DNA from 3 places in the Sporosarcina sp. Y838 genome. Region 1 is predicted to be linked to each of the others. Evidence: riboswitches for the same ligand, from Rfam matches in the RefSeq annotation. Region 1 holds a riboswitch; each other region holds the start of a gene.
What was found. Region 1 has a riboswitch for S-adenosylmethionine ahead of AC1TO4_RS09495 (methionine ABC transporter ATP-binding protein). Riboswitches for the same ligand answer to the same signal wherever they lie in the genome.
Positions count from the first base shown of each region.

Region 2: another riboswitch for S-adenosylmethionine. It lies ahead of msrA (peptide-methionine (S)-S-oxide reductase MsrA); the one in region 1 lies ahead of AC1TO4_RS09495 (methionine ABC transporter ATP-binding protein).
Region 3: another riboswitch for S-adenosylmethionine. It lies ahead of AC1TO4_RS13800 (methionine biosynthesis PLP-dependent protein); the one in region 1 lies ahead of AC1TO4_RS09495 (methionine ABC transporter ATP-binding protein).

Region 1 covers NZ_JBXCJD010000005.1:249,428-259,753, forward strand. The annotation lists gene AC1TO4_RS09485 (MetQ/NlpA family ABC transporter substrate-binding protein) at 1-617, opposite strand, end outside; gene AC1TO4_RS09490 (methionine ABC transporter permease) at 635-1,306, opposite strand; gene AC1TO4_RS09495 (methionine ABC transporter ATP-binding protein) at 1,296-2,309, opposite strand; SAM riboswitch class I at 2,412-2,522, opposite strand; gene AC1TO4_RS09500 (aminotransferase class I/II-fold pyridoxal phosphate-dependent enzyme) at 2,692-3,858, shown strand; gene AC1TO4_RS09505 (aldo/keto reductase) at 4,043-4,885, opposite strand; gene AC1TO4_RS09510 (MFS transporter) at 4,954-6,153, opposite strand; gene AC1TO4_RS09515 (winged helix-turn-helix transcriptional regulator) at 6,343-6,714, shown strand; gene AC1TO4_RS09520 (hypothetical protein) at 6,833-7,429, opposite strand; partial or broken gene AC1TO4_RS09525 (class I SAM-dependent methyltransferase) at 7,482-8,244, opposite strand; gene AC1TO4_RS09530 (GNAT family N-acetyltransferase) at 8,428-9,279, opposite strand; gene AC1TO4_RS09535 (uracil-DNA glycosylase) at 9,422-10,009, shown strand; gene AC1TO4_RS09540 (hypothetical protein) at 10,126-10,326, opposite strand, start outside.
Region 2 covers NZ_JBXCJD010000002.1:132,090-142,415, forward strand. The annotation lists gene AC1TO4_RS03395 (CoA-transferase subunit beta) at 1-635, opposite strand, end outside; gene AC1TO4_RS03400 (CoA transferase subunit A) at 638-1,657, opposite strand; gene AC1TO4_RS03405 (methionine ABC transporter permease) at 1,671-2,324, opposite strand; gene AC1TO4_RS03410 (methionine ABC transporter ATP-binding protein) at 2,314-3,315, opposite strand; gene AC1TO4_RS03415 (MetQ/NlpA family ABC transporter substrate-binding protein) at 3,321-4,142, opposite strand; gene AC1TO4_RS03420 (YezD family protein) at 4,257-4,424, opposite strand; SAM riboswitch class I at 4,758-4,868, opposite strand; gene msrA (peptide-methionine (S)-S-oxide reductase MsrA) at 4,938-5,498, opposite strand; SAM riboswitch class I at 5,598-5,708, opposite strand; gene AC1TO4_RS03430 (hypothetical protein) at 6,148-6,525, opposite strand; gene AC1TO4_RS03435 (hypothetical protein) at 6,577-7,140, opposite strand; gene AC1TO4_RS03440 (hypothetical protein) at 7,181-7,378, shown strand; gene AC1TO4_RS03445 (hypothetical protein) at 7,654-8,397, opposite strand; gene AC1TO4_RS03450 (hypothetical protein) at 8,658-9,383, opposite strand; gene AC1TO4_RS03455 (hypothetical protein) at 9,539-9,895, opposite strand; gene AC1TO4_RS03460 (hypothetical protein) at 10,139-10,326, opposite strand, start outside.
Region 3 covers NZ_JBXCJD010000011.1:48,790-59,115, forward strand. The annotation lists gene ltrA (group II intron reverse transcriptase/maturase) at 1-449, shown strand, start outside; gene AC1TO4_RS13775 (group II intron maturase-specific domain-containing protein) at 461-826, shown strand; gene AC1TO4_RS13780 (winged helix-turn-helix transcriptional regulator) at 916-1,266, opposite strand; gene AC1TO4_RS13785 (pirin family protein) at 1,386-2,219, shown strand; gene AC1TO4_RS13790 (flavin reductase family protein) at 2,319-2,816, shown strand; gene metC (cystathionine beta-lyase) at 3,149-4,342, opposite strand; gene AC1TO4_RS13800 (methionine biosynthesis PLP-dependent protein) at 4,339-5,460, opposite strand; SAM riboswitch class I at 5,538-5,644, opposite strand; gene AC1TO4_RS13805 (ABC transporter permease) at 5,721-6,476, opposite strand; gene AC1TO4_RS13810 (ABC transporter ATP-binding protein) at 6,473-7,210, opposite strand; gene AC1TO4_RS13815 (methylated-DNA--[protein]-cysteine S-methyltransferase) at 7,546-8,070, shown strand; gene AC1TO4_RS13820 (AI-2E family transporter) at 8,102-9,118, opposite strand; gene AC1TO4_RS13825 (hypothetical protein) at 9,463-9,633, opposite strand.

The DNA.
Region 1 (10,326 bases):
GCAAGTGCGAAGTTTCCAGGAACGGCTGCTAAATCAGTGCCATCAAGGGAGCGTGGAAGCTGTCCCGCTTCGATAGGTTGAAATACTAAGTTCTTCTTGTTCATTGTGATATCCTTTTCGGATACTTTTAATACTTCTGCATTAGGATCGAATTCAATCAGACCCACGTCTTGTAACACTAATAGAGCACGAGCCCCATTGACAGGATCGTTTGGAATGGCAATTTTTGCGCCTTCCTCAATTTCTTCGATAGACTTGAATTTATTGGAGAATATCCCCATTGGAGCTGTTGGAACGATAATCAGTGGTGACAATTCCGCTTTAGTTTCTTTCACAACATTCTCCAAGTAAGTCGTGTTCTGGAACAAGTTTGCATCAATATCACCACTTGCTAAGGAGTTGTTCGGCTGAATATAATCGCTGAACTCGACTAGTTCCACTTTATATCCTTTTTCTTCAAGTCCGGGAATAATCGCCTTTTTTAACATATCGCTGTACGGTCCTGCAGTCGAACCAAGCTTCAAGGATTTATCATCAGATGCTTCTTCTTTACCACCACAAGCGGCAAGCACTGTTCCAAGTATAAGGACTACTACAACAAATAGAAACTTTTTCATAATTTTTTCTCTCCCTATCATCTTTTATCAACAACTTTTGAAATACGATCTCCTGCAAATTGAATTAGTTGTACAAAAATTATTAATATCACGACAGTGACAACCATAATCGTATTGTCGTAACGATAATAACCAAACCGGATTGCTAAATCGCCGATTCCTCCACCGCCGACAACGCCTGCCATCGCCGAATAGGCGACTAAACTAATGACTGTCATTGTCACACCTTGAATAATACTTGTTTTTGCTTCCGGCAGTAGCACATCTTTGATAATCATCCATGGCGTCGCACCTACCGCGATTGCAGCTTCAATGACACCTTTATCAATTTCACGTAGCGAAGTCTGCACGATTCTAGCAAAAAATGGAATCGCAGCAGCAGATAACGAAACGCTCGCTGCGCCAGGACCAATCGGAGTTCCTACTATTAAAATAGTCAACGGGATCAGCGCGACTAGTAAAATAATGAACGGAACAGAACGGACCATATTGACGATAAAACCGAGAACTGAATTCAATACCCTGTTCTCTAAAAACAGTCCTTTTTCCGTGGTGAACAATAGGATTCCTAATGGCAGTCCAATAACTAGCGCGATGACAAGAGAAATACCTATCATATAAAGCGTCTCACCAAATGCTTTCGTAATATCAGGCATAAGCTCCATAACATGTTGAATATCAATTCCCATATTCAATAACCTCCACTTGGGCAGCCCGCGATGACATATAGGCAATGGCCTTTTCTATTTCGTCATCTTCCCCTTTAAGTTCCATTAAAAAAGTACCTAGAGGCATTTCTTGAATATATTCAATCGAGCCATGAAGGAAATTACCTTGTACCCTAAATTGCTGGACCATATCTGAGATAATTCCCTCGCCCGCCACATCCCCTTTAAACATAACTTTAACGAGTTGTCCCGTACACCTACTCAATATTGCTGATGGAACATCAAACGATACGACACTACTGATAAACTCCTTGGTTAATGTTTCTTGAGGGTTTGAAAAGATATCATATACTTGTCCTTCTTCAATCACTTTGCCATTTTGCATAATCGCCATTCGATCGCAAATTTCCTTCACTACATTCATCTCATGCGTAATAAGAACAATTGTAATACGCAATTCCTTATTGATTTTTTTCAAAAGCCGTAAGATTGATAGCGTTGTATTCGGATCGAGTGCGGAAGTTGCTTCATCACAAAGCAAAACGGATGGGTTATTCGCGAGCGCACGAGCAATGCCCACTCTCTGCTTTTGGCCACCACTTAACTGTGCAGGATAGACGTCACGCTTATCAGAAAGGCCGACCATTTCAAGCAACTCTGTCACCCGTGTATTTATTTTATCGGGAGATGTTTTTGCAGCTCGTAATGCAAATGCAATATTTTCAAATACAGTCTTTTGGCTGATTAAATAAAAGTGCTGAAAAATCATTCCGATTTTCAAACGCGCCAGACGAAGTTTATTTCCTTTTAGATTCATCAGATTTAAACCGTCGACTAAAATCGTTCCACTCGTTGGTTTCTCCAATAAGTTGAGGCATCTGATAAGTGAGCTTTTCCCTGCGCCCGAGTAACCGACGATTCCGAAAATCTCTCCTGTGTTTATGTCTAACGACACATTATCAACGCCGGTAACAACTCTCTCTTTTGTTGTATATACTTTCGACACGTTTTGTATTTGTATCATATAAATCTCCTCTTTCTTTAAATGGAAGTATGAAATCTCTGGATGCCTGACCATATAAAAATGCTTCTTTCATAATAAGAAAGAAGCACCGAAAAAGGTTTCAGCTCATCTTTCAGAATGAAGTTCACTCTGTAGGAGTTAGCACCTTCCTTGCTTTACACAAGGGGTTGCTGGACGTCATCGGGCCTATCCCTCAGTCTCTCTTGATAAGTACCATTATATTATTGTTTTGATGATATACCATTAATAGTAGTCATTTCTAATTAATTTGTCAACCTATCATCATGCTATCCTTTTCGGAAGTATTGTCAATTAAGTTGCATTCCATGTATACTAACCTTAAAATAATAGTTTTTTACTATATAGAAAACGGGGTTATTAAATGGCACTATCAAATCGATTAAAAAACTTACCGCCGCACTTTTTCGCATCACTTGTACGAAATGTTGAAGAAGCTCTTTCGGAAGGTCGAGACGTTATTAACTTGGGGCGTGGTAACCCCGATCAACCTACTCCACCTCACATTGTAAAAGCACTTCAAGAAGCGGTTGAAGATCCAGCAACACACGGGTACTCCCCGTTCAGAGGAACGCCCGAATTAAAACAGGCGGTTGCCGACTTTTATAAGCGAGAATACGATGTTCAAATTGACCCGACAACAGAAGTCGCAATTCTATTTGGTACAAAACCCGGCTTGGTTGAGTTACCGCTTGCCATAATGAACGAAGGTGAATTACTTTTGCTTCCGGATCCTGGATATCCCGATTATTTATCAAGTGTAAGCTTGGCAAACATTAAATATGATTTAATGCCATTGGTAGCTGAGAATGATTTTTTACCTGATTATAATGCCTTAACGGAAGAACAAAAAAAACAAGCAAAATTAATGTATCTGAACTACCCGAACAATCCAACCAGCGCAACTGCCAATATACCTTTCTTCGAAGAAACGGTTGCATTGGCAAAAGCCAATGATATTGCCATCCTTCACGACTTCGCTTACGGTGGAATCGGTTTTGACGGCGTTAAGCCTGTCAGTTTCCTACAGGCGGAAGGCGCTAAAGACGTTGGCATTGAAACGTACACGTTGTCAAAGACCTATAACATGGCCGGTTGGCGGGTCGGCTTCGCTATCGGTAATGCTGATATCATAGAAGCAATCAACTTATTACAAGACCATCTATTCATTGATATTTTCCCGGCTGTTCAGCGCGCGGCTGCGGCTGCGTTAACAGGAAGCCAAGATTGTGTAGATGAACTCGTATCCCTCTACGAAGGTCGCAGAAATGTCCTAATTTCCGAATGTAGACGAATCGGTTGGGACGTCGTTGCCCCAACAGCTTCTTTCTTCGCTTGGTTGCCTGTTCCAATAGGATATACAAGTGAGTCTTTAACCAATTTACTATTGGATAAAGCGGACATTGCCGTTGCACCCGGGCACGCCTTCGGAAAACATGGCGAAGGTTATGTACGCGTAGGCTTATTAGTAGAAGAAGATCGTATAATTGAAGCGATTGCAAGGATTGAAAAACTCGGTCTATTTTCTTAATGATTATTGTGTCTGTTGAAATATAGAATCATTTTAACTTCGCTTGCGCTAAGGAATGGCTCTGGCTGCCCTTGAATGGAGCCTATGCACAGTTTATACACTGACTATTTCCACTCATCTAATTACCAAAGTAAGGGATCAAAACTTGTATAGTTTTGATCCCTTACTTTTATGTTAATTCATATTAAAATTTAATGTTATCCGGGTCTGGACCAACTCGATGATTCTTATTCAAACTATCGATGCGTGCCATATCTTCTGCTGTTAACTTGAAATCGAACACGGTAGCGTTTTCGGCGATGCGATGTTCTTTCGTCGATTTCGGAATTGTGATAACGCCATTTTGTAAGTCCCAGCGTAAAATGACTTGGGCTATGGATTTACCATATTTATCGGCAATTTCTTGAAGTTCCGTATTATCGAGCAACCCTCCCTGCATAAGCGGAGACCATGCTTCCAATTGAATATCATGTTGTCGGCAAAATGCATGCAGTTCTTTTTGTGTCAAACGTGGATGATATTCCACTTGGTTTAGCATCGGTTTAATTTCCGCATCTTTCATCAAATCTTCCAGGTGATGAATCTGGAAATTACTTACACCGATTGCTTTAACCCGACCTTCCTTATAAAGGGTTTCCATTGCGCGCCATGCTTCTTTATATTTACCAGCTACAGGCCAATGAATTAGGTATAAATCCAAATATTCTACACCTAGTTTAGTTAAGCTTTCTTCATAAGCTGCGATTGTCGTTTCGTACCCCAACTCTGAATTCCAGACTTTTGATGTGATGAATAGATCTTCTCTTGCAACTCCAGATTCCGCCATTGCTTGACGAACACCTTGTCCCACGCCAACTTCATTGCCATAAATCGCGGCTGTATCGATACTGCGATAGCCATGTGTAATTGCAGTTTTCACTGCATTCACCAGTTCTTGTCCCTCTTTAACTTTAAATACCCCAAGACCCAACCAAGGCATTTTCACGCCATTTTGCAATGTTGTTGTTGATTGTAAGTTGTTCATAATTCAATTCCCTCCAATGTTGTAATTACCACTATATTGCAATCATTTCTCGTCTAAAATTGCTCCCTTATTCAGGATGTGCCTAGTTTTTGCTGATCTTTCCTTTCCAGTGCTCCGCTGATTCCTGTTAATAGTGCGGCAATCAGTACCATTGTCCCTCCAATCCATGCTGTATGAATAAGCCCGATTGAATCTGTTACTACTCCGCCTGCGTAGGCACCTATTGCAATTCCCGCATTAAATGCAGCTATGTTCATTGCGGAGGCTATGTCTACTGCACCTGGCACAAAACGTTCGGCTAACATGACGACATACACTTGAAGTCCCGAAACGTTCATAAATGCAAACAAGCCCATGAAAATTATTGTGATAAGACCTGCGATCTTAAATGGTACCGTAAACGTCAAAACAATAAGCACAATTGCCTGGGCGATAAACATATAGAATAGCGAGCCGATCGGGTTTTTATTTGATAGTTTTCCGCCTATCATATTACCGATTGCAATCGCGATTCCATAAACAAGTAAAATCATCACGATTGTTCCTTGTTTAAATCCTGTTATCGTTTGAAGCATCGGTGATAAGTACGTGAATACGACAAATGTTCCTCCGTACCCAAGTGCTGTAATCGTCAAGACTAGCAATATCCGACTATTTGTCACGAGCTTGACTTGATTCCGAATAGATGTGGGTTTACTTTGACGTAAATCGGATGGTACAAGAATACTATTCGCAATTAACCCTATAATCCCTATAATTACGATTGCCACAAAGGCAAAGCGCCAACCAAATTGCTGTCCAATAAATGTACCGAATGGAACTCCTGTAATCGTAGCAACTGTGAGTCCTGTAAACATGATTGAAATTGCGCTTGCTCTGCGATTTTCGGGAACGACGTCAGCGGCAATCGTCGATCCAATCGACATAAATACACCGTGTGAAAATGCAGAAATGACACGGGCAAGCAGTAAGACCGAAACACTTGTTGCACTTGCCGCGATGCCGTTCCCTATAATAAAGACTACCATAATCCACAGCAGTAATGATTTCCGCGGCATTCTAGAAGTGAGTGACGTTAAAATTGGCGCACCAACCATTACGCCTAGTGCATAGAGCGAAACAGTCAGCCCAGCTGTTGTAACCGATATATCGAGATCTTGAGAAATCAGCGGCAATAGCCCCACACTGATAAACTCCGTTGTTCCAATTGCAAATGCACTGACAGCTAAGGCAAGCAGTGCAAACATACTTCTCTTTTTATCTAAAGTCATTCTTTTCCTTTCCTTTCTATTCCCACGTTATATGATTAAATCGACGAAGAGCTAAAATTTATATCGTGTAACCCACCGCTTATGTTAGTATGATTCACAAGGGTCATAAAGAAAAGTACGCACTTTAAAGTGCTGTAGGTACCAATTAGTGATATAGGTACTTTTAGGTTCCTATAGAGGAGGATTATAATGACAAAAAAGAAGTATAATATATCTGTCGAAGCGACATTAGAAGTGATTGGCGGAAAGTGGAAATGTGTGATCCTCTGCCATTTAACTCATGGTAAAAAACGAACCAATGAATTGAAACGACTCATGCCTGATATTACGCAAAAAATGTTAACGCAACAATTGCGTGAACTGGAAGCGGATGGCGTTATTAACCGGATTGCCTACAACCAGGTTCCCCCGAAAGTGGAGTATGAGCTAAGTGAATATGGTTTAAGTTTAGGGAGCATTTTGGATGCGCTATGTGCATGGGGAGATGTTCATATCACGATGGTATATGGAGATAAATTTTCTGTCCTAGGCGATAGCGTTTTGAACGATAAGCTGAGATAACTAACTGCATAAAAAAGAGATTCCATTCACACGGAATCTCTTTTTCCACTTTGCGGGGAGGTTATTTTCAACTGCATTATTTTCATTGTCATAACATCTCTGCCCTCTTTGTGGTGCGTTAAAAATCACCCTTTATGATTTTTTCAAGCTCACCATAATCCTGATTATAGCGAATCTCTTCTATTTTACCTTCCTCGGGTAATACTGCAAGGCCCGTTATCTCGGCTTTCTTTTTGTTGCCGCCCTCTTTTTTATACTTTACATGAACCGTAAAGCCGTAATCACTGGGCCGATCCTCGCTTTGTTCCACGTCAATCTTGTCGACAGTAATTTGATAGCCTGAGTTATCAGCTGCAACTTGATAATTCAAAGGGTAAATTAGAATGTGTCTGTCATATCCTAATTCGGTGAAATGCGGTCCGTATATCTTCTCCAGATAGTTGGTGAACTCTGTATCATCCGGCGGTGTATCCGGATTGTTGCGTTGTTGTTTTATCAAATCGTTAAAAATTCTAGTAAATTCCTTGTCGGGAGCAGTAAATTCATGTTCAAGTACAGTTTGAATGGCAACCTTATTTTTGTCTTCTGGTTCCGTTACCGAACATGCTGCAATCAGCAATGAAAAAAGTGCGAGGGAAAGCAATAATCCGATATCTCGATGTTTGTTTCCCCTTTGAGTGGTAGATGGATCCTTCCTAAAGAATTTACGATACATAAAGTCAACTCCCCGTATAATGTATGGTCAATTTATTTCACAAAGATAGTATCTACTCTTTATTAGCCACAGCTTCAAACGTTATTGCCTGTTTTGGGTTCACCGGATACTCCCCAAAATTATAGTCCGAAGAAATTGTAATATTTTCAAACCCTATGTCTTCTAAGATTAGCTTGAATTCTTCTATTCCATACCAACGTAAAGGGAATCGTTCAAGTTCGGTTTGTAAAAGCGTACCGTTACGCCATTTCTCATATCGCCCATGCGCTATTGAGTACTGATGGATATAGTCAATTTCAACAGTTTTATTTTCCAATGTGATACTATCACCGTTTGCACATTCCCAAGTTCTAGTCGAGACTTTGCCTATCGTGACATCGGACTGCATAAATAAATCAACAATTAACCTTCCACCATCTATAAGATGATGGAAAAAGTTTTTCAACGCTTCAATAGACTCCTCTCTCTTATGCAGTAACAAAAATGTACCCGCAGGGATAATTATGGCATCATATTTCTGACTTAATGAAAATGACTCCATATCTCCTTCGAAAAGGTTAGGAGTTAAACCCCCTTTTTTCGCAGTTGGTACGACAGATAGTTAACATATCAGCCGAACTGTCAAATCCATCAACCTTAAATCCTTTTTCCATAAGTGGTATCAAGATTCGACCTGTACCGCTGGCGGGTTCGAGAATACGCCCTGTGCAAGAATCTAATCTATTTAAATAATATTCCACATCCCCGAATGAATGCCCTACAGGTTTGTCTAAATCATAGACTTCAGAGGATAACTTACTATAATAACTTAACAATTTACTTCTCCTTTCAACTTCCACACTTATTTACCATCAAATACAATTATTTTTAAATACTCCAACTATTAAAATGTATAGATGACGGTATATTGAAGAACCAATCGCCTATAGCACATTAAAATGGTGATTTTTATTTTAACTTAATAAGATACTTTCGTACGGCAGTGCTAAATTTCACATTTATTCCCCTACAAAACCAAGCTGTACAGAATTTGCAATTTGTTGATAACCAATTTCCTGGTAGATTTTGTTCGATGTCTGATTCAATAAATCTGTATAAAGAACGCAGAACTTATATTCTTTAAGAAGTTCTTGTGTTCCAGTAGCAACCATCGTCCGGGCATAGCCTTTTTTCCTCTCTTCCCGAGGTGTAAATACGAGAGACACTGTAACGCCATGATTTGTCGGGCGCGCTTTTTTCATCATTGATACGACTTTCCCGCCATCCTCCCACAAAAATACTTCCTGTTCTTCTACAAATGATGCAACTCGTTTTTTTACATCTGCTTCAGCTGAAGATGGTAATTCTGCATCTTCTTCAAACAAGTTGTACCACTTTTCAATTAGCGGACAGTCATCTTTATCTGCAAAACGCCAGGAACCCGGGCTGTGCGTTAATGACTCATTTACGTTATCCAGTCGGTATATTCCTTGATCCATCAACAACTTATGAGTCATACCTATTTTCGCTTCCCATTTCTTTGCAAAAAAGTATGCCCATGGTTTCAAACTAATGATAGAACTAATTTCGATTCCAAGTTCCATTAATTCTCTAATTAACAAATCCATACATTCTTCCAACCTGTCTTCATCGGTAAAAACAAGGTTTAAAGGATGTGGAGGTGTCATTTGAAATAGTGCTAGCACTTCCCCATCCTCTTCAATTATTGCCATGAAGGGGTTTTCATACCTTCCTGCTTTGATAGCATGCAACACCCCTAGAAAAAGACTGTAGACATCTTCCCCTTTAAATAAAGTCGGTTCCGCTTTTAATCCGAATTCATTCACGTCTGCAAATTGCTTCAATTCCATTCCCACCAACTCCATTCACAGTAATTAGTTTCTTCGAAATCTTATGCCAATTTTACCATAAACGACCAGTACACTGTAGCGTAGTTTGAAATCCATTGATTAGAGGAAAGCTTTAAAGATTGAGTCTGACCAGTAAAGGGAGATGAAAACCATATCTGACTTTTGTCCAAAAGCATTGACGGAGGAGCCAACCCCTAATCAGCTTGTAGATTGTAAGTTATGCGGTTTATATGAACACGGAACACGGATGGTCTGGGGTGAAGGTAATCCGAATGCGCCCATTATGATTATTCTCGATAATCCCGGAGCACGTGAGGACCGTGAAGGTGAGGAATTTCTTTGCGGGACGCGGCAAACTCTACAAGAAGTTGCCAGCGAGGCAGGCTTAAAATTAGATGATTTGTATGTCACTTTTATCTTGAAAAGAAAACCCGTGCGCGCCTATGAAAAAGAGGTAACCCGTCAAATCTGTATGCAACATTTAGATCAACAGCTTACAGAAAAGAAACCCAGTCTAATTCTTTGCTTGGGAAATGTGGCGGTCCAATCTTTTTTTCAAAATACCGAAGCTGATGTGAAGTCATTACGGGGTAGTTGGCATGATGTACGAGGATTTCAGACGGCCGTCGCTTACCATCCACTTGCTGTTAGACGTCGACCTAACTTACGTTCATTATTTTTACAGGACTTGAAGTTCGTTGCAGAACGGTATGGTGATTTGAATCGGTGACAGGCACGTTTTCAAATTAGAAACTGTTCAGGCTACTCATTATTAATACAAAAAAGACATGCACCGGTTAAGATGCATGTCCTTTTCTATGTATGATGAGTACTTCTCATTCATATTCACCAAAGCATCGGTTTTTGAACCATGAGCCAAAGCATAATCAGCATAAGACCAATATATATCCAAGAAGTTGTATTCAAACGATTAAGTATTTTATTTTTATCAGTATCCGGATTTTTAAATTTCCGTAAGACAATTGTAAATCCTTTGGCCAGAAAAACTCCAGATAAAAGCATTACTGCAAGCGTCAAAATTACCCA
Region 2 (10,326 bases), on a different contig from region 1:
TCGTCTAGCGTAAATCCTTTGAACAGTTGCAGTAATGTCATTTTCTTTGTTTCATCATCAAATCCGTAAATCCCTAGCTGTGTAATGACACGATATGGGCCTGTGTTCGCTGGCAATCCAGCCTTTTCCCGCTCGCCTTTGCCTGTTAAGTATCCCGGACTCGTTAGGAAATCGAGTTCAGCGACAAACTTCTTACGGTCTTGCCTCATTAAAATAATTGTCCGTTCACATAGGGAAGCGATATCCGCTCCTCCGCCTGAACCTGGGAGTCTCACTTTTGGATTTTCCCAGTCACCGATGACGGTTGTGTTTAAGTTTCCATATGCATCAATCTGGGCTCCGCCCAAAAAGCCATAACGGATCCAGCCTGCTTGCGCTAAACTCATGACGTAGTCCATCGAACCTACTGTTACACCGTTTTCATATGTTAATGATTCACTTACTTGAATCGGTAGTCTGCCGGTTGGTTTCCCACCGACACCGCCACCTTCATAGACGAGTAGAATGTCGGGTGCGTGCGTATTGAGTGCCAGCACGGATGCGAGTAACGGCATCCCTGTTCCAACGAAAACAGCCGTGTCTTTCGGCAATACGCGAGAAGCCGCGATGATCATTTTTTCTGTTTCAGTTGCCATCTTTACCCTCTCCTTTTCGCTACTTTTGGATATGGTGCCAGTTTCTTTTCAATCTTTTTCAATTGATTGACAACACGGACGCCGCCGATTTTCTCTAAGTACTGAAAATGGTCTTTGCTTCCGTGGACGTATGTTTCCAAGTAATCTGCAACACCTTCATCTGATACGGATGCGTCAAGCCAGATTTGCCAATGGTCTTCATCGAATGAATACAAGCCCGGGACTTGATTTGGGTGGGAACCGTATGGGGTTTCGACCACCGCATCAACGACGAAATAAGGAATTTTCGTCAATGCTGGATCATTCTGAATGACTTCATCATGCACGATTTCTTCAGCAGTGATCAAGACAAATTTGGCTGCATGTGCAATTTCGATGTCTTCCGCAATATTGCCGTCTATTTGACAATTGCCGTACCGATCTGCACGATGGACATGAATGATGGCTACATCTGGATAGCATGCCGGAAGGAGTTCCACGGGTTCATTGGTAAACGGGTCAACAATTGTTTTAGAACCGCTATACTGCAATGTATCTGTTCCAAGAGATGATCTGGTCGGATAAAATGACAGTCCTTTCATTGCAGCTGTGAAACGCCATTGGAATCCTGCATTCGTCGTTTCCGATAAGACTTTAAGGCGTCCCGATTCAACTGCCGCTCTTGCAGGCCTGGCCAATCCGCGCACTTCATCCGCAAACCCGTAAGATACTTCTGCTTTCGTTACGTTGCCTGATGCCGCGAGCAATTGCCAGTCATGCTGAGATCCTTTCGTTCCGATTGTTAGGTCTCCAACTTTTTGACGAATGATTTCGTGGACCGCCGCAAGTGGGTTGCGGACCGAGCCCATGCCGCCGAACACGACGTAATCGCCTGCTTTGACGCCGCGCGTTACCGCCTCTTCAATTGTCGTCAATTTATCTCTTTTCACCATCGATTTATGCTGTTGACGGTAAGCCCTCATCTCGTCTGGGTGCGCCCATCCGTATAACTTGGATGAAGCTGTTTCTTGTGTAGTAGTCATTTTTTATTCCCCCTTATCTTCTATCGACTGCTTTTGCCGAGCGGTCTCCGGCGAATTGAATGAGCTGTACAATGATGATTAAAATGACGACAGTTGCCAGCATGATTTCATTTTCAAAACGATAGTAACCGAAGCGAATCGCTAAATCACCGATACCACCTCCACCAATCATCCCGGCCATTGCCGAGTAGCTCAGTAAGCTGATAACTGTGACAGTGAGACCGGCAATCATCCCTGATCTCGCTTCTGGAAGCAACACATCTTTGATGATCAACCACGCAGATGCACCGGTTGATTCGGCCGCTTCAATGACGCCTTTGTCAATTTCCCGCAAAGATGTTTCCACCAAACGGGCATAGAATGGGATTGCCGCAAAGGTCAGCGAAACACTCGCTGCAGTGGGTCCCATTGTCGTACCGAGAATAAGTTTCGTCACAGGAATCAAAACGACGAGTAGTATAATGAAGGGAATCGATCGAATAACATTGACGATTGTCCCTGCGACACTCTGTAGGACTCGGTTTTGCCAGAACATCCCTTCACTTGTTACAAATAGACCAACGCCTAAAGGAACACCGATGACGATTGCAAATGCGACGGCAATCCCCATCATCCAAGACGTTTCAAGAAAAGCATTTCCGAAATCAGTTATAATATCAGGCGGCATTTGCGAGCACCTCCAATTGGTTTGTCCGTGTTGTAATATAGTCGATTGCATTCTGTAATTCTGTTTTTTCTCCATCAATTTCAATGATGAGCGTTCCAAGCGGACGGTCCTGTATGTACGTTATCTGACCGTGAAGAATATTGATGGCGACGTTGTATTTCTTCAACGTTTCTGCAATGACGCCTTCTTCAGCAGATTCCCCGCGGAACACGATTTGGACGATTGACCCTTTTCGGCCCGTTAGCAAGCGATCTGGCAATGTTAAAGAATGGACCGTTTGCACAAATTGCTTTGTTAAAGCCGTTGCTGGATTCGCGAACAAGTCATAGACGTCACCTGCTTCAACGACTTTTCCGTTTTCCATCACGGCGATGCGGTGGCAAATCTGTTGTACGACTGCCATTTCATGCGTGATCAAGACAATTGTAATGCCTAATGTCTGATTGATTTCCTGAAGCAATTCTAAGATGGACGCTGTCGTTGTCGGGTCAAGAGCCGAGGTTGCTTCATCACACAGCAACACTTTCGGTTCATTTGCCAGTGCACGTGCAATGCCGACACGTTGTTTTTGTCCACCCGATAATTGAGCTGGATAATGTCCCGCACGATCCGATAAGCCAACCATGTCAAGTAATTCCGCTACGCGTTTCTTGATTTCACTCTTGCTTTTGCCCGCAGCTTTCAATGAAAATGCGACATTATCTGCGACCGTTTTCGAGCTAATCAAGTGGAAGTGTTGAAAAATCATGCCAATCTTCACACGTTCTTTCTTAATCTCTCTCTTCGTCAATGAAGTCATTTCTTTTCCGTCGATGAAGATTTGCCCCGCCGTCGGTGCTTCCAACATGTTCAAGCAGCGCAACAATGTACTTTTTCCGGCGCCACTGTAGCCAATAATTCCGAAGATTTCACCTTGCTGAATGGTCAGGGTGACATCTTCAACGGCTTTCACGTCTTTATATTGTTTTGTCACATTGACGATTTCAATCATTTAATTCACTCCTTTTCTGCTTGATAAGGTGGTAGCACATAACCCGCTGCATTTTCTTTCGTGTATTCATAGAATTCGTCGGAATGATACGCTGCCTTCAATGCTTTGGCAAACGGCTTATCTTCGTCTTCTTTTCGTATCGTCAAGTAAATCAAGTAATCTTCAGATGTTTTCTCCACATCGACCGCTTCAGTTAATTTCAAACCTGATGCCAGAGCGAAGTTCCCATTGACGAATGCGAAGTCAGCATCACCGAGTGACCTAGGTGTTTGCGCCGCATCCAGTGGTTGGATTTTCAAGTTGTATTTATTGGTTTCCACGTCTTTTTCGGAAGCTGTTATCGGATTAACATCCTCAGAGATTGTGATCCAGCCGTAGTCTTCCATCATGTTCAAAGATCTTGCCAGGTTTGTTGGGTCGTTTGGCAACGTCACCGTCATGCCTTCTTTTACATCCTCAAGAGCTGTATGTTGGTCCGAATAAAGTGCAATTGGAGCAGTCGGAACGCCATATGCAGGTACGAGGTCCATGTCATGGGATTCATTGAAATTCACTAAATAGTTTCGATTTTGGAATAAGTTCGCGTCGATATTTCCTTCATTTAGCGCATTGTTCGGCTGGATATAATCATTGAACTCGACAATCTCAACCTCGAAGCCGTCTTTTTCAAGTATAGGAATAATCCCTTCCTTCAATTGATCACTATAAGGACCCGCTGTTGCGCCGATCTTAATCTTCTTTTCATCATCCGCAGATGCAGACCCGCACCCCGCCAATACCAGTACACTAATTGCAATTAGCAATAAATTTCTAAACACTTTTTTCATCTTCTATTCCCCCTAAATTTCTAATTTATATACAAAAAAGGCCTCCAGCAATTCGCAATATTGTCTTTGAACAATATCGTGAAAGTCAAGAGGCCTCCGGTTGTCCGGTCAGCTTCACTTCTTATTTTCAGTTTTCAGTACTGGGAACCGTTTTTTCTCAGTTCGATCGATTTGAACGATTTGTCCTTCATGGATGGTAATGTGTACCTCTCCAAAATCCAAACCTTTCAGCGCCTGCGTAATCGCATCGATTTTAACTACATCATTCACTTTCAAAACCATTGCGCATCCTCCTTTTTTTCTGAGTGACGGTCACAACGTCTAATCTGATGATTGGCAATCAATTACGCCTCGGCGTAATTGCGTCCAGATTTTGAATCGAGCTTGCTCGATTAACTCCTTTCAAAATCTGTGACATCCGCCGGAGGCTTTATCAGGGAGGAATTGAACTTCATTCCTCCTCGTTCAGCGGGCGGTTGGACACCCATTGAACAGGATAACAAAACCACATTCATCTCCCACCTATAGAGGTGAGAGTCTTCTGCTGAAAAAAGATAAAAAAGCGGCCTCTTGTGAACTAAGAGGTCGCCGCAACACGTAGTTTGTAGGCAAAACCTCTCATCTGTCAGATGACGAACGACATCTGCTGGAATTGGCACCGTTTGAATGAATTCAATGGTTGCTGAGGCGTCAAAGGGCCAGTCCCTCTGCCTCTCTTTATAAGAGTTTTGTTTATGTAATTGATATTCATAATAATCCATCTATTCCGATGTGTCAACTATACTTTAAAACTATTTACTTTTTAAGTGACGCCTCTACCAATTTCCCATTCCAATTCTCGCGAATGAAGGGCGCTCTTCCCGACTCTTCTTTGAAGACTTTATATTTTTCTGGGTTCTTTTGATAATAGTCTTGATGATAGTCCTCGGCAGGATAAAAGATTGTGGCTTGAACGATTTCAGTAACAATTGGTTTTTCAAAGCGACCACTTTGGATTAACGCCTCTTTTGAGCGTTCCGCAACTTGTCGCTGTTCCTCATGATGGTAAATAATCGCCGTGCGGTAAGAAGTTCCACGACTGCCAAACTGACCATCTGCATCCGTCGGGTCAATTTGCTGCCAATAGAGGTCTACTAGTTTTTCATATGAAAAGACAGTCGGATCGTATGTGATTTGAACCGCTTCCGTATGTCCCGTAACCCCCGCACGCACTTCCTCGTACGTCGGATTTTCAGTGACGCCTCCAATATAACCGGAAACTACTTTTTCAATACCGGGTTGCGTATCAAACGGCTGCACCATACACCAAAAACACCCACCCGCAAATGTTGCCAATTCAATTTTTTTCTGAGTCATCATAATCCCCCTCTTCGTTATAATAAACGCCCCTGCCATATAAAAACGACCCCTTCCTAAAAGAAGAGGTCGCCGCATAACAAATATCGCGTGCAAAACCTCTCATCTGTCAGATTCATAATAAATCTGTTGAAATTGGCACCGTTTGAACACTGTTCAATGGTTGCCGAGGCTTCACAGGGTCAATCCCTCCGCCTCTCTTTATAAGAGTTTTAGCTATGTAATTGATATTCATACTAGTCTATCCATTTAGATAAGTCAATGTCTGAAAATATAATTTTGTGATTTTTTACTATATTGAGTAAGATATACGATGTTTGAATGTTTTATTGGTTGTGAGGAAAGAACTAGATCCGTTCAGTTTCGATAATGCTTTTAAGTTGGTGAGTAAGTGAGTGAAATAGGTGCTCTTGGCACTTTCGGATTACAGAAAATTATCCGATTTAAATTTGGTAGGGTTTCTTTGTTACTTCTTAACGGTTTTTCTGGATAGCGTTTTGTGTGACTTAGTGACTGTCGGTGCGTCGGTTTTGTGGGGTGTGGATATCGGCGGTTGGAAACCATATTTGGGCGGTCCCCACATGATTCAGAGATGGGCGTGTGTAGGAATATAATCCGTCGGCTACCAAAACGGCTGCCTTGGAAATACTCATCTCTCTGGGGGCACTTGAATCGAATGTTTTGTTAAATATTCCTTTTTAAAGTTGGGATAGTGAGATTTCCACAAGGTATGCACGAAATACAAAAAGGGCAGCGCGGCTATTGGCAATAGGAATAATAAGAACCAATATGGACTTTCTGTAATTCCTAGGATTGCGCCGCCTATGATTCCAAACAGAATATAAAGAATAGAACCATAACAAAGGCTTGCGTAGACAAGCAAAAAAACGATATTCATATAAACTAATACATACATGGTCATCTTATTCCTTTTACCTTCTACCTGTTGACTTAACTTCCAGTTCGCCTTGATTTCCGAAGCGGACTGTTTCAATACTTCTCTTATATTTATCATTATTTTTTTCATTTATTCGAGACCTCCATTACTTCTCCGCATACAAAAGCTGTAGCACTTTTCTTATTTCTCCAATTCGTATGTTGCGTTATCAATTTTCATGATTTTATTTTCCTGGGTCAACAATTTAAGAACTTTTTCCCCTTCTGGTGTTAGTGGTAGGGTAAATGGGATCGCATGGTTTGGCTGAATAACACCTGCATATCGCTCAGGTAGGAGTATCTCTTCACGATTGAATATATATTCTACTGTTCCTTCCGTCTCCACGCCCAACGTGTATTCTAACGTAATATCTTTGATTCCCTTTTCTAACCGGTTAATGCCTAAGAATAACATGACACTCCCACCAGCCTTTGTTTTTACAAGGTCAAGTGCGTGAATACTAAAGTCGTCCGCAACGCCAATAGTTGGATTAGCTTCTACAAGACCCGACAATTCTTGATATACCCCATCTTCCAATGTGACACCATTTTCCTCGTCTACTTTTAATACTTGCAACGAAAGCGCTTGTGGCTCTTTATTCTTTTTCACGTTTTCTTCATCCGTTGTCTTCTGTTGCTTGTCATCGGAGGCATTGCACCCCATTAATAGTATTGCGACGAATAAAATTCCAAGTAACTTCTTCATTTTCAAACTCCCCAATCTTGAATTAACAGTACTGTCGACTATGTATATATTTACTATAAAAACAGAGTTCCATATTGCAGATACGCATTTGTATCTCCAACCTTCCTATCATTTAGCTACTGATTCGGTTCTATGGGCGGTTGCAATCGATATTTGGGCGGTACACCGCGTACTTCGAGCGGTCGCACGCGATTTATGGGCGGTACACTGTGAGCTTCAATTACTTTTCGTTGTATAAGCTACCTTGTTCATTAAAATTAAAGCTTTTACACTATCTTTTTCCATCTAGCAATCCCAATTTATTTTAAATGCCCAATTGCCAGTTGGTTAACTGAATATATGTAATCCGTCAATCTACCACTTACTGCCTTCTTTATAAAACAACATCAAACGGTTATTTTGTATCTAATTTCTGATGGAATGATTGACTTTGTATTCAGCGTTTGCGACATATCGAAAATATCATTTTCCGAAAACTCGGGAATCATATCTTCACTTCCTACTTTCACTTTTTTAAGATTCGTCTTGTCTTTCATTCAGTGGTAAACCAAACTCTGGATAAACCTGCTTTACACTATCTATATTTTTAACAATATAAAAATACCTATGGATATAAACAGAGAAATAGGCAGTGATAATCGATAGTAGAGAAATTAGAACTACGATAATAAGCATTATTGTAGATTCACCGTAGACAGTTGATAAGATAATCTGACCTATTACATATCCCATTCCTGCAACTGAAATCCAGCGGACATTGATGTTCTTTTTTTGTTGTAATTCATGATACGTTCCCGTATAAAGCGCTTTTACATTTAGCCAGTTAACGATCAAAAGTAAACCGACAAGTAGAAACAGTCCTATAATAAAAGGTGCTTTTCCCTCCACTCCAACATGGTAATACAGCAATTTCTGCACTGATAAAAAATAGACATACGTATTAACGACCCCATATACACCAAAAAAGAGATAATAGGACTTCTCAAATTTGTATGGGGCGAATAAATAAAGCAATGCCCAAATTTGTAGGATTACTACCGGTACAATTGCCGCCATAAAGTAAGTGAATGAAAATGGCACACCTAAAATTGGAATCATACCAATTACATATAATAATATTAAGAAAAATGCGATGACGTTTGATCTATTTTCTTTAGGTGTTTGGAATTTCAAATAAGATAACGCAATCTTATCAATTTTTTTCTTTTCGATTTTAGGTTCTCTCCTATCCTTTAAACCAAGAAACATTATCGTCAATGTTTCTTACAACTTTTTTGATAGCATCTGTTTCTCCGTCGTTATGCCGCGTGACACCGACCTGGGAAGAAATAACTTATCCTTTCTTATCTTATAAAAAAAGTATTTTTGCTGATTCACTATAAAGGAGTGATAAGGCAAGTTGGACGATTACATATCCCATTGAACAACTAAAAGCGTTACAATCCTGAAAATATCATTTTCCGTGAATTTAGGAATCATACCTTCACTTCTTTCTTCTCTTGATTTTCTTATTTACTTTATTTATGCTTCTTTCGCTTTTTCACTGGCAGGTTCCTTTGATTTTTCGGTAACCCAAAATGAGGATAAATTTTCTTGAGTGTTTCCTCATTATTGCTTAAAAAAATGTACCTATGAATGGATGTTGAAAAGTAAGCGGTTAATACAGAAGTAAGGGAATATAAAAATATGATAATAATCATCTTTATTGATTCACTAAAAATAAACGTCATTATCATTTGTGCCAATATATAACCAATTCCGGAAGCAGTAACAATCCAGGATGCATTTCCTGCTTCTTTAATTTGTAATTTATAATAAGTACCACTATGTAAAGCTTTATAATTTATCCAATTCATGATTAATAAAAGACTAAGGAAAAGTACAATCCCGAAGATGAATGGGTACTTACTTGAAACTTGGAGATGTAAATAGAGGAACTTTTGAATGACTAGAAATAAGACATACGTATTAACAATACCGTAAATTCCAAAAAACAAGTAATAAGATAATTCAAAACCGTATGGATCCACAATGTAAATAATCGCCCATATATGCAACAAGGCAGTCGGGATTATTGCTGCCATTAAAAATTCATAAGAGAATGGTTCAGCCAGTAAGGGGAAAATCCCAAAAAAATCTAGGAACAAAAGGAAAAATGTGATGATATTTCTCCGGTTTTCTTTAGGTGTTAGTAAATTTAAATAAGACATGGTAATTTTATCTACCTCTGTTTGACTACTCATTTTCTCCATCTCCTAAAACATCATTTAAAGCAAGATGAAACGTTATCAATCAATCCTTTCGTTCCTTTCTTTATTGCATCCCCAACCGAATCCCTTTCCCCGTCATTATCCACATCCATTATTTTTAATTCACTTAATAAATACGTGCTAACTACTCAGGCGACTAAACCTACGTCGGCACCAACTACAACCCCCAAAGGACCACCTAACGTACCAACATACACTCCCACCTGAACTCCGGCCCATGCAGAAGCTGCAATCGAGGCTCCCGCAACAGCAACGTCTCCAGTCACATTAGCAGCAGACGGAATAAGAATTCTATCTTTCATTTGCACTTTTTGTTTTTCAACGCCAGCAAGCATACGTGGATAGATGACGCCATTCCATGTGTCGTCGGGAGCACCGTGCATATAGAGTGTGTAAATATTATCCAAAGTTCGAGAGCATTCAACTACATTCTCTGTACCGAAATAAAATATGCTTTTCTTTTTCCCGTCAGTAAGAATTTCCACAGTCAAATTCGTTCTGGACATAATCCAGAGCGTATTGGCGAACCCTTCCTCTAACTTAACTTCACCGTCGACGAGGTTAACAAGCCCACGAATATGAAGTTTCTTATACGTTTTCTCCCATCCCTTTTCTATTTCCTGTTTTGTTAACGCTATAAATGGATTGGAAAAACCGATGATTGACTTGTATTTAGCGTATGCAACATAACGAAAATATCATTTTCCGTAAACTCTGGAATCACATCTTCACTTCCTTCTCTTACTTTTTTTAGATTCGTCTTGTCTTTCATTCAGTGGTAAACCAAAAGAGGGGTATACCTGTTTTACGTGATCCATGTTTTTACTAATATAATAGTATCGGTGAATGTAGACTGTAAAATAAGCCGTGAATAGTGATAATGACGAGAGTAATACTATGAAAATCATCATTTTTG
Region 3 (10,326 bases), on a different contig from region 1:
ATCAAAGAGTACATGCGTACTTGGAGGAGTTCATATCAGATAAGATTACTCTGAAACTGGTCTGGAAATTTCTTCGTTCAGGTATTCTGGATAAAGATATCTACATCGAAACAACAGAAGGGGCACCGCAAGGTGGACCACTATCTCCAATTCTTGCGAATGTTTACTTGAATAAGTTGGATAGAGAACTGGAAAAGAGGGAACATCGTTTTATCCGATACGCAGATGACTTTGTCATCTATGTCAAAAGAAAACGTGCAGGAGAACGAGTGATGGAAAGCGTCACCCAATTCATTGAAAAGGATTTACAACTCTCTATTAATCAGGAGAAGAGTAAAGTCTGTGGTGCAACCTTGTCAACGTTTCTTGGGTTCAATATCCAAAACCTCATGGGAAAGTTGGATGCCGACCAAGTAAGTCGGCGAAACAACGATTCAAAAACAAACTGAGGAAAGAAACCATTCGTAAAAGACCCGGTACATTCTCGGAAATCATCAAGAAGATTAATCAGATTACGGTTGGATGGATTAACTACTATGGGGTAAGCAGAATGAAGAGTTTCATCCTGGAAATCCAGCAATGGTTAAACCATCGACTTAGGCAAATCGTCTGGAAAAGGTGGAAGAGGGTCCGTACGAAATACGTAATGCTCCGTAAATATGGCATCGATCATGAGGCTGCCATAAAACAAGCAAATTCCCGAAAGGGATACTGGCGTACTTCTAGGACTAAAATCTTACATCGTGCAATAACAAAAGAAAATCTCATAAAATGGGGACTGAAAGATATGTCCCAAATTTATGAGCGAAGATACTTAAAAGGTTGAACCGCCGTATACCGAACGGTACGTACGGTGGTGTGAGAGGTCGGCTAATCAACTAATGATTAGCCTCCTACTCGATTATATTATCAGTTTCAGTAGCTACTGGCCTCATTATAACTTTTAACTTTTTCAATATGGTCGGCATGAAGTGTGCCCCATTCGTGCATAATTGCCAGAACTGGTTGTAAACTTTGACCATACTCTGAAATAGAGTATTCGACTTTCGGGGGAACTTGGGCATAGACGACTCTTTTTACAATATCCTCAACTTCCAATTCACGTAATTGTTTGGTTAACATTTTTTGTGTAATATCGGGCATCAACCGTTTCAACTCACTGAATCGCTGAGTGCCTTCGTTGAATAAATGCAATAAAATAATCGGTTTCCATTTACCTACCAAAATCCCTAAAGCTTCGTCGACTTTACATTGTTCAACTTTCATCTCTTAATAACCTCCATTAGTATACTTTTAGATACTATGATACATTTAAGTAAGTACTTCTCTTGTTGGTCTCTTTGGTTCATAATATCATATAAAGGACATAAAGGGAGGACTTTTAAATGAGCGTTTTATCTAGGGGAATCAGAAGCGTCAGAAATGTAGTTTATCAGGAAAATTCACCGACTCATAAAGTGGGATTAGTCATTGAACCGGGTAACTGGGAAGAAACGGATCCATTTTTGTTGATGGCTGAAGATTTTTTCGAACGAGGCACTTTTGGACCGCATCCGCATCGCGGTATTGAAACGGTCACCTATATCATCGATGGAAATCTTGAGCACCATGACAATAAGACAGGCGGCGGGGAATTGCACCCTGGAGATGTCCAGTGGATGACAGCGGGAAAAGGGATTATTCATTCAGAAGAACCGGCGATTGGAGAAATAGTGAATTGTCTGCAATTGTGGGTTAATCTCCCGAGTGATAAAAAAATGACGGAACCACGTTATCAGAACATGCGTGCAGAAGACATGCCTATCCGTCAACAAGACGGTGCAACGATTCGTGTATTTTCAGGTTCTTCGGCAGATGTAATAGCTGATACGAAAAATCATGTACCCGTTACGATGGTTGAGATAAAATTAGAGCCGGGTGCTACAATTATACAAGATCTTCCGGGCAGTTATAATGGATTCCTATATGTTATAGGTGGAAAAGGAACATTTGGTAACGAAGACACAGCGGGTGAAAAAGGGCAGGTTCTTTGGCTAGAACACGGATTAACGGCTGAGATATCTGAAGTAAAGATTCACGCGTTAGAGAAAATGCATATCATGATGTATGCGGGTCTTCCTGTTGGAGAAAATGTAGTCGCACGCGGTCCGTTTGTCATGAACACAGAAGAACAAGTGAGGCAGGCCTACCAAGATTACAAAGAGGGGAAATTTGAGTGAAAGGTTCTCAAATAGCGAATCCTAAAGAATGTAGGAAATCAAAAAGTTTGGTATACTCATAATAATGATATTAATAATAAGAAATTAGGAGTTGCTCATATGGGAAGTCATGTTGAACAAATAGCACGTTTTAAAGAAGCGATGGGGAATTATCCTACAGGCGTCACTGTTGTTACAGCACTGGATGAAAATCAGCAGCCAATGGGAATGACAGTTAATTCGTTCGCATCCGTTTCACTTGAACCTTTACTCATTTTATGGTCGATTGATAAAAGATCAAATTCGTATCAAGCTTTCTTAAATGCAGAACAGTTTGCCGTAAATATTTTGGGCGCTGATCAAAGTGATTTATGTACGTTGTTTTCCAGTAAAGTGGAAGACCGGTTCGGTCAATGCGATTGGAAAAAGTCAGATTTAAATCTCCCTGTCCTTACTAATACGTTGTCAGTTATGCAGTGTAAGATTTTTAAACAAGTTGACGCTGGGGATCATACGATATTAATAGGTGAAGTTCTCGCGATTCAAAACGAAAGCAAAGAGCCACTATTGTATCACCGCAGAAAGATAGGCGTAATACCCGAGGAATTTTATAACTGATAGATTAATAAAGCATTGGGCACTACTTGCATAGTTACTTGGATTGCTTGGATTGAACAGCTTCTATACCATTAACGAGATATATTGATAAGGAGGGATGCGACGAAGTCGCATCCCTCCTTATTCTTTTCGGTAACCGTATGGTAGTTGTTCATCCGTCGCTCTCCAAAGGCACTTGCCACTCGGTAAAAGTGTCGTGATTATTTCGCCGTCAGCGGGCCAGAAATAGTCCAGTGAAAATGGTCAATCAACATGCATTTTTCAGAGTCTCATAAAAACAGCAAGCCTTCCTCATAATATTCGAAGGAAGGCTTGCTGTTTAGCTGAACCATTTAAATATTTACAGTCGATCTCACCGTTTGCTCGCGTGCTACGAACAGTGCTTGCTCAAAATCTTCAATCAAGTCGTCCACATGTTCAAGGCCTACAGAAAAACGTAGTAGGCCATCCGTAATTCCACGCTTCTCCCGTTCTTCTTTCGGCATAGCAGCATGGGACATCGTAGCAGGATAAGAAAGGATTGATTCAACCCCGCCTAGACTCACAGCGAAAACAGGTATACGGACATTGTCAACAAATGCTTTTGCTGTAAATCTTTCTGGCAAACGGAATGACAGAACCGCTCCTGGACTAGTTGATTGTTTCGCATGGACTTCGTAACCTGGGTGACTTACCAACCCCGGATAAAATACCTCTTCCACTAAAGAGTGTTCATTCAAATATACGGCGATTTTTTGAGCCGATAAGGATGACTGAGTTAGACGAGCTCCAAGCGTTTTGATCCCTTGAATTAACGAATAGGAATCTTGAGCACCCAATATAGAGCCGAAAGAGTTCTGGATAAACGCCAATCGATTTCCAAGCTCCTCATCCTTAGTCACTGCCAAACCGGCAATAATATCGCTATGTCCAGATAGAAACTTCGTAGCGCTATGAACAACGATATCAACGCCGAGATCAAGGGGGCGTTGGTAAAGTGGCGACATGAATGTGTTGTCGAGGAACGTCAGACAGTCATTCGCTTTTGCAAGTTCGACAATGGCTGCAATATCTGTAATACCCAATCGAGGATTGGAAGGCGTTTCTACATATATTACTTTTGTATTCGGCCGGATTGCACTAGTCGTTTCTTCTAAATTAGCCAGATTAACAAATGTATGGTCGATACCGAACTTTGGTAGGACTTGGGTTACAAATCGGAATGTACCGCCATAGACATCTTCAGTAACAACGATATGGTCACCTGAAGAAAGGAGCATGAAAGCGGAGGAGATGGCAGCCATCCCAGAAGCAAATGCTAATCCGCGTTCACCGCCTTCCAATGAGGCTATTGTTTTTTCCAATGCATCTCTCGTTGGATTACCAGAACGGCTGTAATCATAGGGACCAAATTCGTCAAAGCTTTCTTGATGAAATGTTGAAGATAAGTAAATAGGTACATTCACTGCACCCGTTTTCCGTTCGGAATCTCCACGTGTCGATGCGTGTATAAGTGTCGTTTGTAATCGTTCATTATTGAGACTCATTGTTGAAGCACCTCGCTTTTTAATGTTGAAAACACTTGCTTTAAATCGGCAATCAAATCTTCTACCTCTTCCACTCCGACTGAGAAACGTAAAAGACTATCGTCAACGCCCCGTCGTATCCGTTCTTCACGTGGTATGTCCGCATGTGTCTGTGTTGCTGGGTAAGTAATAAAACTCTCCACGCCTCCGAGACTTTCAGCAAATGTAATAAGTTTTAAATTTGCTAAAAAAGGTCCAACCCATTCACTATTTTGCAAGCGGAATGAAAGCATACCGCCTTTCCCAGGATAGAGAACGTCCGCAACATGTGGTTCGCTCTTCAAGTAATTTGCGATTATCTTTGCATTTGCATCATGTTGCTTCATTCGTAAGTGCAGTGTTTTTAGTCCCCTAATGATTAACCATGAATCGGAAGGTGACAGAACTGCACCGATAGCATTATGATTGGTTGCCAATACATCACAGAGCTCCGCGCCTTTTGCAACTACAAGACCGGAAAGGACATCGTTATGTCCTCCGATGTATTTCGTTGCGCTGTGTATAACAATGTCTGCGCCTAGCTCAATCGGTCTTTGGAAATAAGGCGTTAAAAATGTGTTATCGACAATCAGTAATAAATTATGCTTTCGGGCGAGTTTCGCGTATTGACGTATATCAAACTCCTGCATAAGTGGATTTGTCGGTGTTTCGATAAATAGGGCTTTTGTCTTCGCAGTTATCAATTTCTCAGCTTCATGGACATCAGTAAAATCCGTATATGTTGTTCCGATTGAATAGACATCGGAATACTGCTTTAGTAGACGATAGGTACCCCCGTAAATATCTTCTGGAACAATCAATTCATCCCCGGGACGGAAAAGTGATAAAACAAGCTGAATCGCAGCCATCCCTGAACTACATGCAAAACCAGCGTCACCGCTCTCTAAATCTGCAATGCCTTCTTCCAAAATGGAACGGGTCGGATTTTTCGTCCGCGTGTAGTCATAGCCAGTTGACTGGCCTAAGCCTTCGTGTTTATAGGCGGTCGATAAATAGATTGGTGGGTTCACTGAACCAGTTTTCGGATCACTGTTATTACCAAGTTGTACTAGTATTGTTCCCAAACTTCGTCTTGTCATTGGATTCACTCTCTTCTTTTAGAATCAAAAAGAGGACCCTCTATAAGGAGAGGGTCCTCGAAATGTCGAAGTCAATCTCCTTATCTTCTAGGTAAATAGATACCTATTGGAATTAGCACCGTACCTATACAGGTTGGTTGCTGAGACGTCTTAGGGCCAATCCCTCTGTCTCTCGTGATAAGAATAAAATATGAAGTTGTTTGAATATACAATTTAGATAACTCTACCATGGCTTGAATAATAAAACAAGAACCAGATTCCTAATGCTTTTCCCGAAGCAGCTGCATTCGTTGATTGAACAAACTAGGATAAGATAGAAATCCGAGTAAGACACTGGTTACTGCTGCGGTCGTTAATAAGAGAAAGATGATCAGCAATTGAAACTGAACAGCTTGAATTGGGTCGGCTCCCGCGATGATTTGACCACTCATCATACCAGGCAGTTGAACCAATCCCATCGTTTTCTGACTCTCGATTGTCGGAATCATACTGGCTTTGATTGAATTGATCAGTTGTCTATGAATGGCTTGTTTTGGCGTTCCCCCAAGTGACAGGATAAGTTCCGTTTCGTCGCGATGCGTTTCAACCTCTGCCGTAAATCGGTTAAGGAAAAGGATTGACAATACCATCGAATTACCGATAATCATGCCGCTGATTGAAATGATATATTGCGCAGTTGCGGGTACAATCTGGAAGCCTAGTAAAATACTTTGGGTCAGCACTTCAACGAAAATCAAGGTGACTGCAATTTTCCATGTAATTCCCTTGATGGCTGTCCCTTTCTTTCTGGCATTTTGTGTCGCAGCTACAATCATCAATGTAACCATTAACACGATATACAAAATATTTTCTGAGTCGAAGACAAATTTAAGAATATATCCGACTGCGAGAAGCTGTATAATCGACCGGATTGTTGCAATGATCGTGTCCTTTTCTAATCCTAAACGGAGCGTCTTTGATAATACAAGGGGAATGATAACGAATATAAGGGTGATGGCTAATGTTAAATAAGTCATACGGAGGATACCCCTCCTTCTACAAACTGCTTCACTAATTTATTCGTCGATGATTTTAATAAGTTACTTTCACAGGTTTCGATGATTTGTCCTTCCATAACAACCCATGTGTAATCGCCAATTGATAAGGCTTGTTCCAGATTATGTGTAATCCAGATGATTGTTGTACCATATTTTCGATTGATTTTGGCGATTAATCCCTCGATTTCAGTTAACGACGATTGGTCTAAAGAAGATGTGATTTCATCGAGCAACAGGATTTCTGATTTATTGATCAATGTACGGGCAATTGATACTTTTTGACGCTGTCCGCCTGATAATTCATCGATTTTTCGGTGCAGAAATAGTTTGTCGAGGCCGACATCATCTAGAATTTCAACAGCATCTTGTTCTGGCAATTTTTTACCTTGAAGTTCTAGGGGCAGTGCTAAGTTGTGATAAATAGTACCCTTTATCATCGGTGCACTCTGAAGGGCAATCCCCACATGACGCCGTAGTTCAACAGGTTCATAGGCAGAAATGGATTTGTCATGAATATATATTTCCCCGGAAGTGGGGGATATCAATCCATTACACAATTTGAGCAACGTTGTTTTTCCCGCTCCCGAAGGACCGACGAGTGTCGTAATTTTACCTTTTGGAAAGGAGCCCGTCACGTTTTTTAAAATATGTATATCCCCAATGGAATAGTCAACGTTATTAAAATGTAATGCAGGTTCATATAAATTGGACATGTTAATCGCTCCTAGACTTTCTTATTAATAATAATTCTAATCTAAGGGTTGTATTCATGCAAGGAACATTGATTCAAGCTCTTATAATTCAATAAATGTTTAGTACTATTAATATAGCGTTTTGTGCTATAGTGACGACTATATTGTGGCTTCTACTATTCCTTGAAGTGTAAAGTAGACTTTTAACCAATGAAACTTAATGCTAGTTTAAAACGTATATGTATTGAACAAGACGACTTTTTTTAAAAAGAGAGGGGTCCAAACGTTTTGAGTTTGGACCCCGTTTTTTTCCAATATGAGATACTCGGTTGGTTTAATCGTATGGAGGTGCAATGATGGAGAACAAGACTGAAACTGCAGTGTATTGGGCATTTCTGAGTCACGCACAATGGAATATGTATATCGCAGCGACAACAAAAGGGCTTTGTTATGTGGGTTCTTTAAATGCATCATCCGCGGAATTAGCTGTATGGGTGAAGAAACGGATTTCAGGCCATATTCTGATTGAAGACGCCGACGTTTTGCAGCCGTATGCAGTTGAACTGATTGATTATTTGGAGGGGCGGCGAAAAGAATTTTCATTGCCGATGGATCTTCACGGTACGCCTTTTCAATTATCAGTCTGGAGTGCATTACAAGAAATCCCATACGGCCAGACTGTGTCATATTCAGATATTGCTGAACGTATACAAAAGCCAAGTTCGGTCCGTGCAGTCGGAACTGCGATTGGCGCAAATCCGGTATTAATGACCGTACCTTGTCATCGTGTCATTGCTAAAAATGGGAAATTGGGCGGTTTCCGTGCTGGTTTAGAGATGAAAGAGCAATTACTTCGACTGGAAAATCATTTGCAATGGTAGTGGAAGAAAGACGAATGATAAAGAGATTGTATTATCTCTTTATCACCGTTTCTTTATTCGTTACATCGAGTACGTCAAGCAGGAATACAAACACTGGTATACCGATAATCAGACCCCAGACACCGAAGAAGTGTTGAGAAAAAATAAGTACAACGAACGTGTAAAAAACAGGTAAGTCGGTTTTGGAGGACATCAGTTTTGGATTTAATATATACGCTTCAATTCCATGAATAATCATAATCGCGATAAGGACATAAACAACTTTAAGTATTCCCCCGATAGTAAAGGCAATTAAAGTTAAAGGCACCAGTGAAATGATTACGCCTGCTACCGGTATAAGGCCTAAGAAGAAAACCATTATTGTCAAACCAACTATTTGTGGGAATCCAAGTACAATTAATATAATTACCGTTAAAAGCGTATTAACAATTGCGATAATGAATTGAGCTTCAATTACTTTACCGAATGTGCGTGCAAACTTTTTTCCGAAGAATTCAATTTCATAATAAAAAGGAGCTATTTTGCTGTCTTTAAATTTGCTGGTGAATTCTATTAAGCGTGGTTTTTCCAATAGGAAAAACAAACTCAAAATTAAAGCAAGCAACACTTGAATACTCGTTTTGCTAATATCGGAAAAATATTTTACCAGAAACGAAAAACCGTTTTCCAAATAGGCAGCGATTTGATTGGTAGAAATGATGGATTCTAAATAGTTAAGCAAAACATTGTCATGAGGTTCAGCATAGAAGTTGGTAATGCGCTTAATAATTTGACTGATTTCCATTGTGATTAAAGGCAGATATTTTACAATACCAAACATTAATAAACTTACGATTACTGAATAGAGTAGAATCACCAATACCTTCCGATTTAGGCGCACTCGTTTGACCGTAAATTCAACTAGTCGATTCATAAGGAATGCGAAAATAAAGGTTAGTAAGATGATATTCATCATACTTCTGACGCTGAAAAGAATTAAAATTATTAAAGCAAAGATAATAAGACGACGGGGTCCCTTTTTCTCGAAAATATCAAATAATCCATTCATCTGAACTGTAGCTCCTTCATTATTAGTTTGATGTGATAAATCTTCCTATCATTCATATTAGTATTGCCATAAATAATAGAGTTTACTATTTACTCGTAAAAGAATATGTATTATATAGGCGCAGGAGATTTAAACCAATTAGGTTACCTCCCTTTAGTGTTTGATTAATTATATGATACATCGAGCAATAAATGAAATTTTGGGGCATGTTTTAATGAGTGGAAATGGCTACTCAATAAGCTCAGAATGTTGCAACTGCATTATACCTCCTTTACCTTCATTGAATAACAGAAAACCACCCTTGCATATCTAACAAGGATGGTTTTACTATGCTCTGCCAACAATTACTTTTTCGTAGAACGATATAAATCAACCATTGCCTTTTTTCGATCACCAAGAGTAGCAAAATCAAGAGATAACTCTTCATGAATGCCATTTTCATTAATGGTTCCTGTTCTAATTTTTTCGGACAACGTTTTACCCTTATTCAATTTATTACTATCATCTTTTTTCATGCCGATTCCTCCTTTACTAATTGATTCTTATTAATATGGCTCAGAAGCGATTGATTCATGTAGGATATAATTTATAATTAATCACATCTGTTGATTAACCAGAAACAACTAGTAAATAACTTAATAGGAAAATGGGCAATATATATAGTTGGTTTTGATCGCTTTGAATTTAAAACTTCTATACAAGTATCGAAATGACTTAAATAAGTAGGGATGCGACTTTGTCGCATCCCTACTTATTTTTTAGGTAATCGTATGGCGGTTTTTCATTCGCCGCTCTCCAAAAACACAGCTACAAGTAGTACCAAAGCTTTTCGAGACGAAAGAATAGTTCGCTTCTTACCTAGAGAGAAGCGGCCAAAGATACAATTTTGGCCGCTCGAGCCTACTTTTATCGGATCCCTATTTTTATTTAAGGAAGTGTCACTTTCTTATAAAGTATCACATAATCTTAGTTGAGATTAAGCCGAGAATATAATGTGTAACGTGCTAGAGTGCCCGAAATTACATCTTCGGGCACTTACTGTCTCTATATAAAGTCGTCTATTCTTTTCTTTTAAAGTAAATGCATTTTTCACTTGAATATTGCAAGAACGCGACAGGCGATTAATCACAATAGGATAACCGAAAAGAGTGTGGCTAGAAGTGACGTAGTCACTTCTAGCCACACATGACTCACGGTAAGACTGTCGT